DNA from 2 places in the Rhizobium sp. YS-1r genome. Region 1 is predicted to be linked to the other one. Evidence: riboswitches for the same ligand, from Rfam matches in the RefSeq annotation. Region 1 holds a riboswitch; the other holds the start of a gene.
The links. Region 1 has a riboswitch for S-adenosylmethionine ahead of JL39_RS28995 (O-succinylhomoserine sulfhydrylase). Riboswitches for the same ligand answer to the same signal wherever they lie in the genome.
Positions count from the first base shown of each region.

Region 2: linked by a shared signal. The riboswitch ahead of metA (homoserine O-succinyltransferase) and the one ahead of JL39_RS28995 (O-succinylhomoserine sulfhydrylase) in region 1 are both predicted to bind S-adenosylmethionine.

Region 1 is NZ_JPYQ01000056.1:693,073-700,232, forward strand. Features, by position in the region: gene JL39_RS28975 (methyl-accepting chemotaxis protein) at 1-428, shown strand, start outside; gene JL39_RS28980 (hypothetical protein) at 557-793, shown strand; tRNA gene JL39_RS28985 (tRNA-Gly) at 838-911, opposite strand; gene JL39_RS28990 (2'-deoxycytidine 5'-triphosphate deaminase) at 968-2,062, opposite strand; SAM riboswitch at 2,134-2,212, shown strand; gene JL39_RS28995 (O-succinylhomoserine sulfhydrylase) at 2,259-3,443, shown strand; gene apaG (Co2+/Mg2+ efflux protein ApaG) at 3,761-4,153, shown strand; gene JL39_RS29005 (tannase/feruloyl esterase family alpha/beta hydrolase) at 4,271-5,845, shown strand; gene JL39_RS29010 (Hsp33 family molecular chaperone) at 5,882-6,871, opposite strand; gene argF (ornithine carbamoyltransferase) at 7,048-7,160, opposite strand, start outside.
Region 2 is NZ_JPYQ01000055.1:210,303-217,462, reverse strand. Features, by position in the region: gene JL39_RS23790 (aldose epimerase family protein) at 1-880, opposite strand, end outside; gene JL39_RS23785 (VWA domain-containing protein) at 961-2,142, opposite strand; gene metA (homoserine O-succinyltransferase) at 2,149-3,087, opposite strand; SAM riboswitch at 3,158-3,235, opposite strand; gene JL39_RS23775 (MoxR family ATPase) at 3,289-4,128, opposite strand; gene JL39_RS23770 (thiamine diphosphokinase) at 4,229-4,879, shown strand; gene JL39_RS23765 (ABC-F family ATP-binding cassette domain-containing protein) at 4,883-6,703, shown strand; gene JL39_RS23760 (response regulator) at 6,862-7,160, shown strand, end outside.

The sequences.
Region 1 (7,160 bases):
AAGTGCAGGAGATCAACGGTCACGTCCATGCCATCGCGGACGCCTCGCGGGAGCAGTCCATCGGCCTGCAGGAGATCAACACTTCGGTGAACGCGATGGACCAGGGCACGCAGCAGAACGCAGCCATGGTCGAGGAAACGACCGCAGCGAGCCATAGTCTGGCGACCGAAGCGACGGCACTCACCAAGCTGCTCGGCCAGTTCAAGCTGACCGGCACGGGCGGATATGCAACCGCAGCGGCGTCCTTGACCTCGCGGCCGGCTTCGCCGACCACCGCGGCGGCAGCCAAGCCGGCAGTCCGGGCTGCTTCCGATAGCGAGGCCCGTCCGGCTGCATCGCCGGCGCGGGCGCTTGCTCAAACGCTTGCCGGCGCCTTCGGCGGCGGTTCGACAGCAGCAAGCCAGAAAGCCGGATGGACGGAACTCTGAACCGAAGTACGGCAAAGCATCAGTCAGCACGATCAAGGGCGACCCAAGGGCCGCCCTTCCTCCAGAAATACAGGGAACATTTCACACTTCCGCAGGTCAGGTAGAGGTACTGACAATGGAGGGAAAAAATGCACACCTATTATCGTTACCGCAGCGGCGAACCGGCGCCTGGCGCCTTGATCATCAGGTTCTATCATTCCGGAGACCAGATCCGCGGCTATATCAGAAGAGTTGCCGATCCAGCCGAGAACGACACGATCTTCCCCGGCGAAGAGATGGAGCCGGATGACGCCTTTCGGATGGCGGAGAACAAGACCAGGGACCGGACAAGCAACCGATCTTCGTGGAACTTTCAGAGGGAGTAGAATGGAACCCTGCCTGGGGCAAGCTGATGTGATTGTCGGAAAACTGGAGCGGGTGAAGGGAATCGAACCCTCGTATTCAGCTTGGGAAGCTGCTGCTCTACCATTGAGCTACACCCGCTTGCGGGTTGAGACTTTCAACAGATGGGGCTGCGTGTCAAGCGTTCCCGCTTTCGATCATGTACGAAAATGTTTGGAGAGCTTCAGGCCTTGTGCCTGATAGTTCGAACCGACGCCCGTCCCGTAAAGCCCTTCCGGCTTTTCCTGCATATGCTCGTAGACGAGGCGTCCGACGATCTGGCCGTCCTCCAGGATGAAGGGCACTTCATGGCTGCGCACTTCGAGCACCGCCCGGCTGCCGCGGCCGCCTGCGGCTTCATGGCCGAAGCCCGGATCGAAGAAGCCGGCATAATGAACGCGGAATTCGCCGACCAGCGGGTCGAAGGGCGTCATTTCGGCTGCATAGAGAGGTGGAACGTGCACGGCCTCGCGCGAGACAAGGATATAGAATTCATCCGGATCGAGGATCAGTTCGGTGCGGCCGCGGCTATAGAGCGGCTCCCAGAAATCGAAGATGTCGTGCTGGGCTTTCTTGTCGACATCGACCACAGCCGTGTGGTGCTTGCCGCGATAACCGATCAACCCCTCCTCGTCGCCTGTGAGATCGATCGACAACGCGATGCCGCCACCCGAAACGTTCGGCCTGCTGGCGGCGACGAGAATCTGGTCATTGTGGAGTTGCAGTAGCTCCGGCTCGCCGAGCAGGGCATTCCCCACCCGGAAGCGGATCTGCGACAGACGCGAGCCGCGGCGCACGACGATCGGGAAGGTGCGCGGCGAGATTTCGAGATAGAGCGGGCCGGAATAGCCGGCCGGGATCTTGTCGAATTCCTGCGCGTAGTCGGTGATGACGCGGGTAAAAATGTCCAGCCGGCCGGTCGAGCTCTTCGGGTTAGCCGAGGCCGACATGCCGGCCGGCAGGTCGAGCCTTTCCATCAGCGGCACGATATAGACGCAGCCGGTTTCAAGCACCGCACCTTCCGAAAGATCGATCACATGCAGTTTCAGACGGTCGAGCTTGTCGGATACGAGGTGCGTGGGGCCAGGCATGAAGCTCGCGCGGACGCGGAAGGCTTTCGTGCCCAGGCGCAGGTCGAGACTTGCGGGCTGGATCTGATCGAGGTCAAGCTCCCGCTCGGAGGTGAGCCGTCCACTTTTGAAAAGCGCCGCAATCGCGCGGTCCGCCAGAATGCCTGTTTCGCGAGCCATCATGTCTCTTCCGTATTTCAGGTGACAAAACCAAATCGAGACCATTGACGCAAGAAGGCAGCGGGCGTATGGCAGCTTTATCCCGTGGTGATTTGGCCGGTCGGCTTGCAGCCACGTTAAATAAGTGGCTAAAAAGACCGGGTGCCAAACCGGTCTGCTTTTGCGGCCGGTTTTTTTGTTGTTGAAGGTGGGAACTAACATGACCAAGACATGGCGCCCGGCAACCCAGCTCGTTCACGGCGGCACGTTGCGCTCGCAATATGGCGAAACCTCGGAAGCGATCTTCCTGACCCAGGGCTTCGTCTACGATACGTCGGAAGCCGCCGAGGCCCGCTTCAAGGGCGAGACGGACGGCTTCATCTATGCACGCTACGGCAGCCCCACCAACGACATGTTCGAGAAGCGCATGTGCATGCTGGAAGGTGCGGAAGACGCGCGCGCCACCGCCTCCGGCATGGCTGCCGTCACCGCCGCAATCCTCTGCCAGCTGAAGGCCGGCGACCATATCGTCGCCGCACGCGCCCTCTTCGGCTCCTGCCGCTGGGTGGTCGAGACACTCGCTCCGAAATACGGGATCGACTGCACGCTGATCGACGGCCGCTATCTCGAAAACTGGGAAAAGGCGATCACTCCGAAGACCAAGGTCTTCTTCCTGGAAAGTCCGACCAACCCCACACTGGAAGTGGTCGATATCGCCGGCGTCGCCAGGCTTGCCAACCAGATCGGCGCGAAAGTGGTCGTCGACAACGTCTTTGCGACCCCGCTCTTCCAGAAGCCGCTGGAGCTCGGCGCGCATATCGTCGTCTATTCGGCGACCAAGCATATCGACGGCCAGGGCCGCTGCCTCGGCGGCGTGGTGCTGTCCGACAAGGCCTGGATCGACGAGAACCTGCACGACTATTTCCGCCATACCGGCCCGGCCATGTCGCCGTTCAACGCCTGGACGCTTTTGAAGGGGATCGAGACCCTGCCGCTGCGCGTCAAGCAGCAGACGGAGAGCGCCTCGAAGATCGCCGATTTCCTGGCCGAGCAGAGCCAGGTGGCGCAGGTCATCTATCCGGGCCGCAAGGACCATCCGCAGGCCGATATCATCGCCAGGCAGATGACGGGCGGCTCGACGCTCGTCGCCTTCGAGCTGAAGGGCGGCAAGGAAGCCGCCTTCAAACTTCAGAACGCGTTGGAGATCGTCAGAATTTCCAACAATCTGGGCGATTCCAAGAGCCTCATTACCCATCCGGCCACGACGACGCACAAGAACCTGACGGACGAGGCCCGTGCGGAGCTCGGCATTTCGCCCGGCACCGTACGCTTTTCGGCTGGCATCGAAGACACCGAGGACCTGCTCGAGGATTTCGCGAAGGCGCTTTCAGAAGTTACGGCCTAACGATCCGGCGTGGTGAGTCCGGTCTTACCGGATTCACCATATCAGTTATCCCTAATTTCAAGAAACGCTCACACTCCGTTGTTCAAACCGTGAGAATTCTTGACGTTTCAGCAGCCCTGTACAATATCGGCCAGTGTGGTGGATTGAAATTCGCAGTATTGTTCGCGGCAAGCGCTGCGGCGAACTTCCAATCCGAAACCACGCTGGAATTATAAAGCTGCTCATGTTCTTTGGATTCGGAAGTTCGCTCCAAAGTTGCTGCGAAGTATGACGAACTTCGAAATCAGAAACGCAAGTGAGCATTGTTGAGGTGCCGCATGTATCGCGCCCGGACACGAGATATCGAAGTCGCTGTCGAACCCTACTACCTGGAGGAGCAATCCAATCCGGAGGAAAGCCGCTACGTCTGGGGTTACCGCATCGTCATCGAGAATCATTCGCCGATTTCCGTCAGGCTGGTCCATCGCTACTGGCACATCACCGATCAGAACGGTGTGGTGGACGAGGTCGACGGTCCCGGCGTGGTGGGCGAACAGCCACGGCTGAAACCCGGCGATTCCTACGAATATTCCTCGGGCTGCCCGCTCGACACGCCGTCCGGCATGATGTTCGGCCACTACGACATGCAGACAGACGAGGGCGAAACCTTCGAAGTGACCATTCCCGCCTTCTCTCTGGATTCGCCCGGCCTCCTGCGCGTACTCAACTGAACCCGCCGCCCGCGGCGACAACCCCGAGGTTATGGGTTGTGCCGTTTTTTCTATTTGTTGCTCCTTTCCTCCTCCGGCATTCTCAGGCCGTCAAAACGGTCTTTGGGAGGAGCCTTGATGACACGTCCTCTTCTGCTGGCGTCCTGCGCCCTTCTGACGTTGGCGGCCTTCACACCCGCGCTGGCGCAGAACAAAAGCAGCTTCATCGACATGAAGGACAGGCCGGATTTTTCGGCCGCCACTGTCTCGCCGCAGATCGCCTGCGGGATGCTGAACGGCCAATCCCTCGCCGACGTAACCATGCTGAAGGCCACGCATGTGGCAGGCACCGGCACCCTGCCGGGCCATTGCCAGGTGACCGGATATATCCAGCCGCAGATCCGCTTCGAGATCACCCTGCCCGACAACTGGAACCGGCGGCTCTACATGTTCGGCAATGGCGGTTATGCAGGCGAGAAACTCGCCGCGCCATCACGCATCGCCACGCGCGATGCCGCACTTTCGCGAGGTTTCCTGACAGTCCAGCAGAATACCGGACATGACGCAGCCACCTACAAGCTCGGCGATTTCGCCCAGGACCTCGATCTCCTGATCGACTACGGTTCACGTGCCGTGCATGTGACGGTCGAGACGGCGAAGGCAATCGCCGCACGTTATTACGACCGGCACCCTTCCTTCTCCTATTGGGATGGCTGCTCGACAGGCGGGCGCCAGGGACTGATCTCTGCACAGCGTCATCCCGGCGATTTCGACGGCATCCTGGCCGGTGCGCCCGTCCTCGACCTCACCAACACGCAGATATGGGGTGTCTGGAACGCCCGGGCGCTGCTCAAGGCGCCGATCAGCAAGGCGCAGCTTCCCGTGCTGGCCAAGGCCGTGATGGACAAATGCGATGGGATCGACGGCGCCGAGGACGGGCTGATCGCCGACCCGCGTCAATGCAATTTCGATCCTGCCAAGGACCTGAAGACCTGCGAGGCCGGTGGTTCCGACTGCTTCACCAATGCGCAGGTGGAAACGCTGAAGACATTGGCCGGCGGCGTGAGGATCAAGGGCGAGACGATATTTCCCGGCGTGCAACACGGAACCGAGGGCGTCGATGCCTCCGGCACCAGCGGCTGGGACATGTGGATGGTCTCCGAAGAGGGCCCGAGCCGGCAGCTCGCCTATGGAGAAACCTTCGTAAAGAACATGGCCATGCTGCCCGCCTCCGGCAAGGCGATCGACTGGAAGACCTTCGACTTCGACACGGAATATCCGAAGATCGGCATGATCCGGGAGATCGTCGATGCGACCAATCCCGACCTCAGCGAATTCGAAAAGCGCGGCGGGCGGATGATCACCTATTTCGGCTGGTCCGACCCGGCGCTCAACCCGATGATGGGCGTCAATTACTACGAATCCGTCCGCAAGCAGATGGGCGCCGAGCTGACTGCGGAATTCTACCGCCTCTTCATGGTACCCGGCATGTACCACTGTAGCATGGGCTACGGCACGGACGTCTTTGACGCCTTTACGCCGCTGATGGATTGGGTGGAAAACGGCAAGCCGCCGGAGGTGATACAGGCCGCTCAGGTGAAGGACGGCAAGCCTGCCATGACACGGCCGCTCTGCCCCTATCCGCAGGTCGCAAAATATTCCGGCAGCGGCGACCTCAAGGACGGCACCAACTTCCAGTGCAAGATGCCATGAGACGAAAAAGGCGGGAGGAAACTCCCGCCTTCGACTTCAAGCCTCGGCGAATTCGGCCGCTTCGTAGCGATACGTGGTCGAGCAGAACTCGCAGGTGACGGCGATATGGCCATCTTCCTGGCTCGCCTCGATCTCCTCGGCGGTAAAGCCGTTCAGCACGCTCTTGATCTTCTCGCGCGAACAACTGCAGCGGTCATAGACGGTCTGCGGTTCGTAGACCCTCACCCCGCGCTCGTGGAACAGCCGGAACAGCAACCGCTCGATCGGGACCTGCGGGTCCGTCAGCTCGTCCGTGTCGATCGTCTCCACCAAGGTACGCGCTTCCGTCCAGGCATCGTCCTCCGTGAAATCGAGCTCGCGCTCGTCGCCGTCACCGCCATGCAGGTCCGGCTGGCGCATGCGTTCCGGCGCCTGCGGCAGGAACTGGGCGACCAATCCGCCAGCCCGCCAGTTGTGGCGCGGCCTGCCCTCGGCATCACGGTCGAAAAGCTCGGCAACACCCAGACGAACCCTGGTCGGAATCTGCTCCGACTGGCGGAAATAGACGTCGGCAATTTCCTCGAGCGAGGAACCGTCGAGCGGCACGATGCCCTGATAGGGCTGCATGCCCCTGCCCTGATCGATGGTGAAGGCAAGTACGCCGTTGCCCAGGAGATCGGGCGGAGAGGTCCGATCTTCCTCGATGGCCTCGGCAAGCGCCTCTTCGTCATAGCGGGCATAGGCGCGCAGAGCATCGGGCGTGGAAAAGTCAGCGACCAGCAAGTCGACCGGACCGTCGCCTTTGGTCTGGACGGTGAACTTGCCATCGAATTTCAACGAGGTGCCGAGCAGCGCGGTCAGCACGATCGCCTCGGCAAGCAAACGTGCAACCGGCGCCGGATATTCATGGCGGCCGAGAATGGCGTTGAGCAACGGCCCAAGCTGAACTGCCCGTCCACGTACGTCCAAGCCTTCCACCTGGAAGGGAACGACGCGGTCATCTCCGGCAAAATCGAGATCGTTCAGTACCACAGTCGCTTCCGCCATGACTTCACTCCTTCGCGCCAACAGTCTTACACAAGCGCCAGCCCGAGCGGAACCGCTGGCTGGAGGAAAAGACGTGACGATGTATGTTGAAACGCCGCTTCTTAAAAACGCGGCGCGATTGACAGCCGGTAGATGGGACCGGCTTCATTGAAAATCAAGACTGCGCGCAACGAGGCTCAGACAGCGCCAAAGCACCAGGCGAGAATGGACTTCTGGGCATGCAGGCGGTTTTCCGCCTCGTCGAAAACGACCGACTGCGGACCATCGATCACCTCGTCGGTGACTTCCT
Region 2 (7,160 bases), on a different contig from region 1:
GACCTTCGAGGCCCGGCACCGGGATTTCCTGAAGCTTGAAGGCGGCATAAAATTGCACACCGGGCTCGGTGGTCCGCACTTCCATCGAAACGCCGGAATAGACGCTGCGCGCCAGCGCCACGGAACGCTTCCGTGTCCGTTCCGGCGACAGACAGTAGTTGTGATCGAACAGGACCTGTTTGCCGTCGTCGAACCGCTTCATCGGCCCCATCTCCCGCAGGTCGAAAGGCGTATCGGCGACTGACGTCAGTCTGCCGGTCGGCAACTGCTTCTCATCCACTTCGACCAACTGATCGGCGGCGATCATAATGTCGTGACCAAGGGCGTCTTCACGGCCGTCAAGATTGAAATAGGAGTGCTGGCAGATGTTGGCGAGTGTCGGCTGGTCAGTCGTGGATTCGTAGATCACCGACAGCACGCCGTGGTCCTTGAGCTGATAGGTGGCGGTCACGGTGCAATTGCCGGGATAGCCCGCGCGGCCATCGGGATCGGTGATCTGAAGTACGACCTTGTCAGCCGCGTGATCGACGATCGACCAGTTGCTGCGGCCAAGACCATCCGTACCCCCGTGAAGGTGGCCGATCCCCGGTTGGTTCATTTCAAGCTGGTATTGTCTTCCGTCGAGCGTGAAACGGCCGGCGGAGATGCGGTTTGCGCAACGGCCGGGCGTTGCCCCGAAATACGGCGAATGGATCGGATATGGATCGAAAGCCTCGAACCCCAGCACGAGTGGCGGCCGATGGCCCTCCAGCCTGAGATCCTGGATCACGGCGCCCCATGTAATGATACTCGCGGTCAATCCGCCGCCGGCAATTCTCACGCGATAAACGGGCTCGCCATTTTCCGTCGTGCCGAAGACTTCGAAATTCTGATCCGTCATGACCTTTTCCTCCACCGGACATTTGGCGGCAACCTGCGTGATTTGGCGGCAAGCTGCAATGTCACGGGAAGCAAAATCCGTCAGCGGGCGAGTGTGCGCGTCGCCTGTTCAAGCCCGCCGAGCGTCATTGGAAACATCCGTTCGGTCATGAACTGCCGCATCAACCCGATCGAGGCCGTGTAGCGCCACTGATTTTCGGGCACCGGATTGAGCCAGACGCAGCGGTGGAAATGATCGGTGATACGCCTGATCCAGGCCTCGCCGGGCTCCTGGTTCCAGTGCTCGACGGAACCGCCCGCATGGGTGATCTCATAGGGGCTCATCGAAGCGTCACCGACAAAGATCACCTTGTAGTCCGAACCATAGCTGCGGATGAGATCCAGCGTTGCCATTCGCTCGGCGCGACGGAGGTTCTCCTTCCAAACGCCTTCGTAGAGGCAATTGTGGAAGTAGAAATGCTCCATATGCTTGAACTCTGCCCGCGCGGCGGAAAACAGTTCCTCAACGATGCGGATATGGTCATCCATCGACCCGCCCACATCGAAGAACATCAAAAGCTTCACGGCATTATGCCGCTCCGGCCTTGTCTGCACGTCGAGGTAGCCGTGCTCGGCGGTGGAACGGATCGTGCCGGGCAGGTCGAATTCCTCGGCCGCGCCCTCCCGCACCCAGCGCCGAAGCCGTTTCAGTGCCAGCTTGATATTGCGCGTGCCGAGTTCGACCTTGTCGTCGAAATCCCTGAATTCGCGCCTGTCCCAGACCTTCACTGCACTGCGATGGCGGGATTCGTCCTGCCCGATGCGCACGCCTTCCGGGTTATAGCCATAGGCGCCGAAGGGCGAAGTGCCGCCGGTGCCGATCCATTTCGACCCGCCCTGATGGCGCCCTTTCTGCTCTTCGAGCCGCTGTCGCAGCGTCTCCATCAGCTTTTCGAAACCGCCGAGCGACTGGACGAGTTTCTTCTCTTCCTCGGTCAGGTGTTTTTCGATGAGCTTGCGCAGCCATTCTTCGGGAATGTTCTGGGTATCGAGGCCCGGCTTGCCGGAGACCATCTCCAGGCCGCGAAAATAGGAGGAAAAGACCTGGTCGAATTTATCGATGTGGCGTTCATCCTTCACCAACGCCGTGCGGGCGAGGAAGTAGAAAGCCTCGACGTCGAAATCGGCCAGCCCCTCTTCCATGCCTTCGAGAAGCGCCAGGAATTCCCGGAGCGTTACCGGGACCTTCGCCTCCCTTAGGTGCAGGAAGAAGGGAATGAACATGCTGACCTATTCCGCGCCGGTCTTCTCCGGCTCGCCGATTTTCTCCAGATCGTAGGGCGTCGTCTGGTAGATCTCGTTGATCCAGTTGCCGAAGAGAAGATGCGCATGGCTGCGCCAGCGGTTCAGGGGCGTCAGAGTATCGTCGTTGTGCGGGAAATAGTCATGCGGCAACTTGATGGGGACACCGGCATTCACATCCCGGAAATACTCATCCGCCAGCGAGGTGGAGTCGTATTCCACATGATTGAACATGTAGAGACGCTTTCCCCTTTTCTCATGCACGAGGCAGATGCCCATATCGTCTGATTCCATCAGGATTTCAAGGCTTGGTACCTTTTCGATATCCGCGCGGCGCACCTCCGTCCAGCGCGATACCGGCACCTGGAAGTCATCCGAGAAGCCGTTGAGATAAACGGAGGAGGAAGCAAGATTGCGGTGCCGGTAGACACCGAAGGCCTTCTCCTTCAACTCGTATTTCGGCACGCCGTGAAAATGGTAGATGGCCGCCATCGCACCCCAGCAGACATTCATGGTCGAATGGACATTGGTGGTTGTCCAGTCGAGAATCTTCTCCATCTCGTCCCAGTAGGTGACCTCTTCGTAAGGCAGTGTCTCGATCGGTGCACCGGTGATGATGAAGCCATCGAACTTGCGGTGCTTCACCTCTTCCCATGTTTCGTAGAAAGCCAGCAGATGCTCTTCCGGCGTGTTCTTGGCCCTGTGGTTGCCGATTCGCACCAGCGACAGCTCCACCTGCAGCGGCGTCGCGCCGACGAGACGCGCCATCTGCAGCTCTGTCTTGATCTTGTTGGGCATGAGATTGAGAAGTCCGATCTGGAGCGGACGAATGTCCTGCCGCACCGCCGCAGTTTCGGTCATCACCCGCACGCCCTCGGAAACGAGGGTGCTGAAGGCAGGCAGCGTATCGGGAATCTTGATCGGCATGTCTAAACCCACGAAATAAAAAACCGGCGACGAAAAATCGCAGCCGGCCCGGGGAAGCATGATCTGGGGAAGTCATCTTCTCGCGGCCCTTTAGCGACTTTTTTTACGTGGCTGCAAGCCGGCCGGCCAAATCACCACGAAACTACGGACTTTCAAATACGCCTTGCTATGCCTGTCGTCAATGGGAGCAAAATCTTCCGCTTACCGCTCGCGCCGCGCCATGAAGGCGATCCGCTCGAAAAGATGGACATCCTGCTCGTTCTTGAGCAACGCACCATGCAGCTTCGGCAGCGCGTTCTTCACGTCCCCGCGCAAATCGGCCGGGTCGACATCGTCTGCAACGAGGAGACGTATCCAGTCGAGCGCCTCTGACGTCGACGGCTTCTTCTTGAGCCCCGGCATCTCGCGGATTTCATAGAACTGCATCAATGCGTTGCGCACGAGGGTCTGCTTGATACCCGGATAATGCACCTCGACGATGCGTGACAGCGTCTCGACATTCGGGAAACGAATGTAGTGGAAGAAGCAGCGGCGCAGGAAAGCGTCTGGAAGCTCCTTCTCATTGTTCGAAGTGATGATGACGATGGGCCGGACTCTAGCCTTGACCGTTTTGCCGGTCTCGTAGACGTGAAATTCCATCCGATCGAGTTCCTGCAGAAGGTCGTTCGGGAATTCGATATCCGCCTTGTCGATCTCGTCGATCAGCAGGACGACCTTCCTGTCCGCCGCAAAGGCCTGCCAAAGCTTGCCGCGTCGGATATAATTCGCGACATCGTGGACCCGCTCGTCGCCGAGCTGGCTGTCGCGCAGGCGCGAGACCGCATCATATTCGTAGAGGCCCTGCTGTGCCTTTGTGGTGGACTTGATGTTCCACTCGATGAGATCGAGACCAAGGGCTGCTGCCACCTGCCGGGCAAGTTCAGTCTTGCCGGTACCCGGCTCGCCTTTCACCAGCAGCGGGCGCTCGAGCCGGATCGCGGCATTCACCGCCACCATCAGATCCTTGTCCGCGATATAGTCCGCTGTACCCTGAAACTGCATCCTGATATCCCGATTGAAAAGCGAGCCGCAAACTAAAAGCTTGGCTTCGGCGGTGCAACAGCTTTCCCAATGAGGTCCCTTTACGCTAAGGGCAGTAACCATGAGCCATTCGACCTTTACCATCCTGCTTGGCGGCGATCTCACCGTCACCGACCGACTGCTGGAAGCGACCAGTACCAGCCGCTTCATCGCGGCTGACAGCGGCATGAGACATGCAGCGACACTCGGCGTCGAGCCCGAACTGTGGGTCGGCGATTTCGATTCCACCGATGCCGAACTTGCAAGACAATGGCCGGGCGTGAAACAGCAGACCTATCCGCCCGCCAAGACCGAGACAGACGGTGAGATCGCCACGGCGGAAGCGATCGACCGCGGCGCCGCACGGCTGATCTTCGTCGGCGCACTCGGCGGGGAACGGAGCGATCACGCGCTCCAGCACCTCTTCCATGCCATGAGCCTTGCCGAACGCGGCTTCGACATTTTGCTCACGTCCGGCGAGGAGGAGGCGGTGCCGCTGCTGCCGGGGGATAAAAAGCTCGACTTGCCGAAAGGCTCGCTCTTTTCGATCATCGGTTTTTCGGCACTGGAAGGCCTGGACATCATTGGTGCGCGTTATCCGCTCCACAATTTTGGGCTTCCCTTCGGCTCTTCTCGTACGGTCTCGAACATTGCAGAAGGACCGGTGGAATTCCATCTGAAGGCCGGCAGAGCGATGATCCTTGCTCGCCCCTACGACATGACAGGACCCTGACTTTTGGCACCCCCCATCTTGAAACTCGACGATATCTTCCTGAGCTTTGGCGGCGCGCCGCTGCTCGCTGGCGCGGGCCTGCAGGTGGAGCCAGGCGACCGCATCTGCCTCGTCGGTCGCAACGGTTCCGGCAAGTCGACGCTGATGAAGATCGCCGCCGGCATGGTCGAGCCGCAGTCAGGCGAAGTCTTCCGCCATCCGGCCTCGACGATCCGCTACCTCGAACAGGCGCCGGATTTTGCCGACTATGCCACCGTGCAAGCCTATGCGGAATCAGGCCTCGGCCCGGGCGATGATCCCTATCGCGTTACCTACCTACTCGAACATCTCGGCCTCACCGGCCAGGAAGACCCAAAGACGCTTTCGGGCGGCGAATCCCGCCGCGCCGCGCTCGCCCGTGTGATGGCACCCGAGCCGGACATCCTGATGCTGGATGAGCCGACCAACCATCTCGACCTGCCGACCATCGAATGGCTGGAAGACGAGTTGCGGAAAACAAGGAGCGCACTGGTACTGATTTCCCACGATAGGCGCTTCCTCGAACGGGTTTCGACCGCGACCGTCTGGCTCGACCGCGGCATCTCCCGCCGTCTCGACAAGGGGTTCGCTCATTTTGAAGCATGGCGTGACGAAGTGCTGGAGGCTGAGGAGCTGGAACAGCACAAGCTCGGCAAGGCGATCGAGCGCGAGGAGCATTGGCTGCGTTATGGCGTGACCGCGCGCCGCAAGCGCAACATGCGGCGCCTCGGCGATCTGCAATCCATGCGAGCAGCCTATCGCGGCCACAAAGGGCCCCAAGGGACCGTCCAGGCGCAGGTCACCGAAGGTCGTGAATCGGGCAAGCTTGTGATCGAGGCGGAGAACATCACCAAAGCCTATGACCGGCAGATCGTCGCACCTTTTTCGATCCGGATTCATCGCGGCGACCGGATCGGCCTCGTAGGGCCTAATGGCGCGGGCAAGACGACATTGCTCAAGATGCTGACCGGGCAGCTCGCACCAGATAGCGGTACCGTCAAGCTCGGCACCAATCTTGAGATCGCAACGCTCGACCAGAAGCGCGAGAACCTGAATCCGGAGGAGACGCTCTCCCACTACCTGACAGACGGCCGCGGGGAGACGTTGCTGGTCAATGGCGAGCAGCGGCATGTCGCAGGCTACATGAAGGACTTCTTGTTCCAGCCGGAACAGATCAGGACACCGATCAGGAGCCTTTCCGGTGGTGAACGTGCCCGCCTGATGCTCGCCCGCATCATGGCGAAGCCCTCGAACCTCTTGATTCTCGACGAACCCACCAACGACCTCGACATCGAAACGCTGGATCTGCTGCAGGAAATTGTCGCCGGCTACAACGGCACGGTGATCCTCGTCAGCCATGATCGCGATTTCCTGGACCGCACCGTGACCTCGACGATCGCCCCGGCCAATCCGGAGGCGCCGGACGGGCGGTGGATCGAATATGCCGGCGGCTATACGGACATGCTGGCCCAACGGAGAGGCGCGATCGAGGAGAAGCGCAAGACGGAGAGAACGGAACGGCAGAAGACAGAGGCCGCCGCGCCGCCGGCCGAAACCTCCAAGGCCAAGGGAAAGCTCTCCTATAAGCAGAAATTCGCACTCGAAAACCTGCCGAAGGAAATTGCCAAGGCGGAGGAAGAAATTGCTGTCCGCGAGAAGAAGATGGCGGACCCGAACCTCTTTTCCAAAGACCCTGCCGCCTTCCACAAGCTTGCGGCGGAAATGGAAAGCCTGCGCGAAAGACTGACGAAAATGGAAGAAGAATGGCTCGAGCTCGAGATGCTGCGGGAAGAGCTGGAGAGCTGAACTAACGAATTATTAACTCTAATAACCGTTTCGGCAGAGGCGTCTGTCGCAAAACGGAACAAGCCACCATCCTGCTCGTTCTGCCTGCGTTCATGGTCGAGGCGCCAGTCGTCGCCCTCGATCCGAATTAAGGACCGGAAACCGTGCGGGGACGTCCAATGCTGACAAATGTAACGCGTCGTCGGCCACCCAGTGAGGTGACGAGTCAACGGGTGCTGATCGTGGAGGATGAGTTCCTGATCGCTCTCGATATCGCCGAAACTGTCGAAAATATGGGACTGAAGGTGGCGGGTTTTGCCAATGCCCGAAAACATGCCCTGGAACTGGCGCCGCGCGCCGATATCGCGATCGTCGACGTCAATCTGACCGATGGAAGGACCGGTCCGGAGATTGGACGGCAGCTTGCCGAACGATATGGCGTGACGGTCATCTTCATGACCGCGACCCCTGATGATCT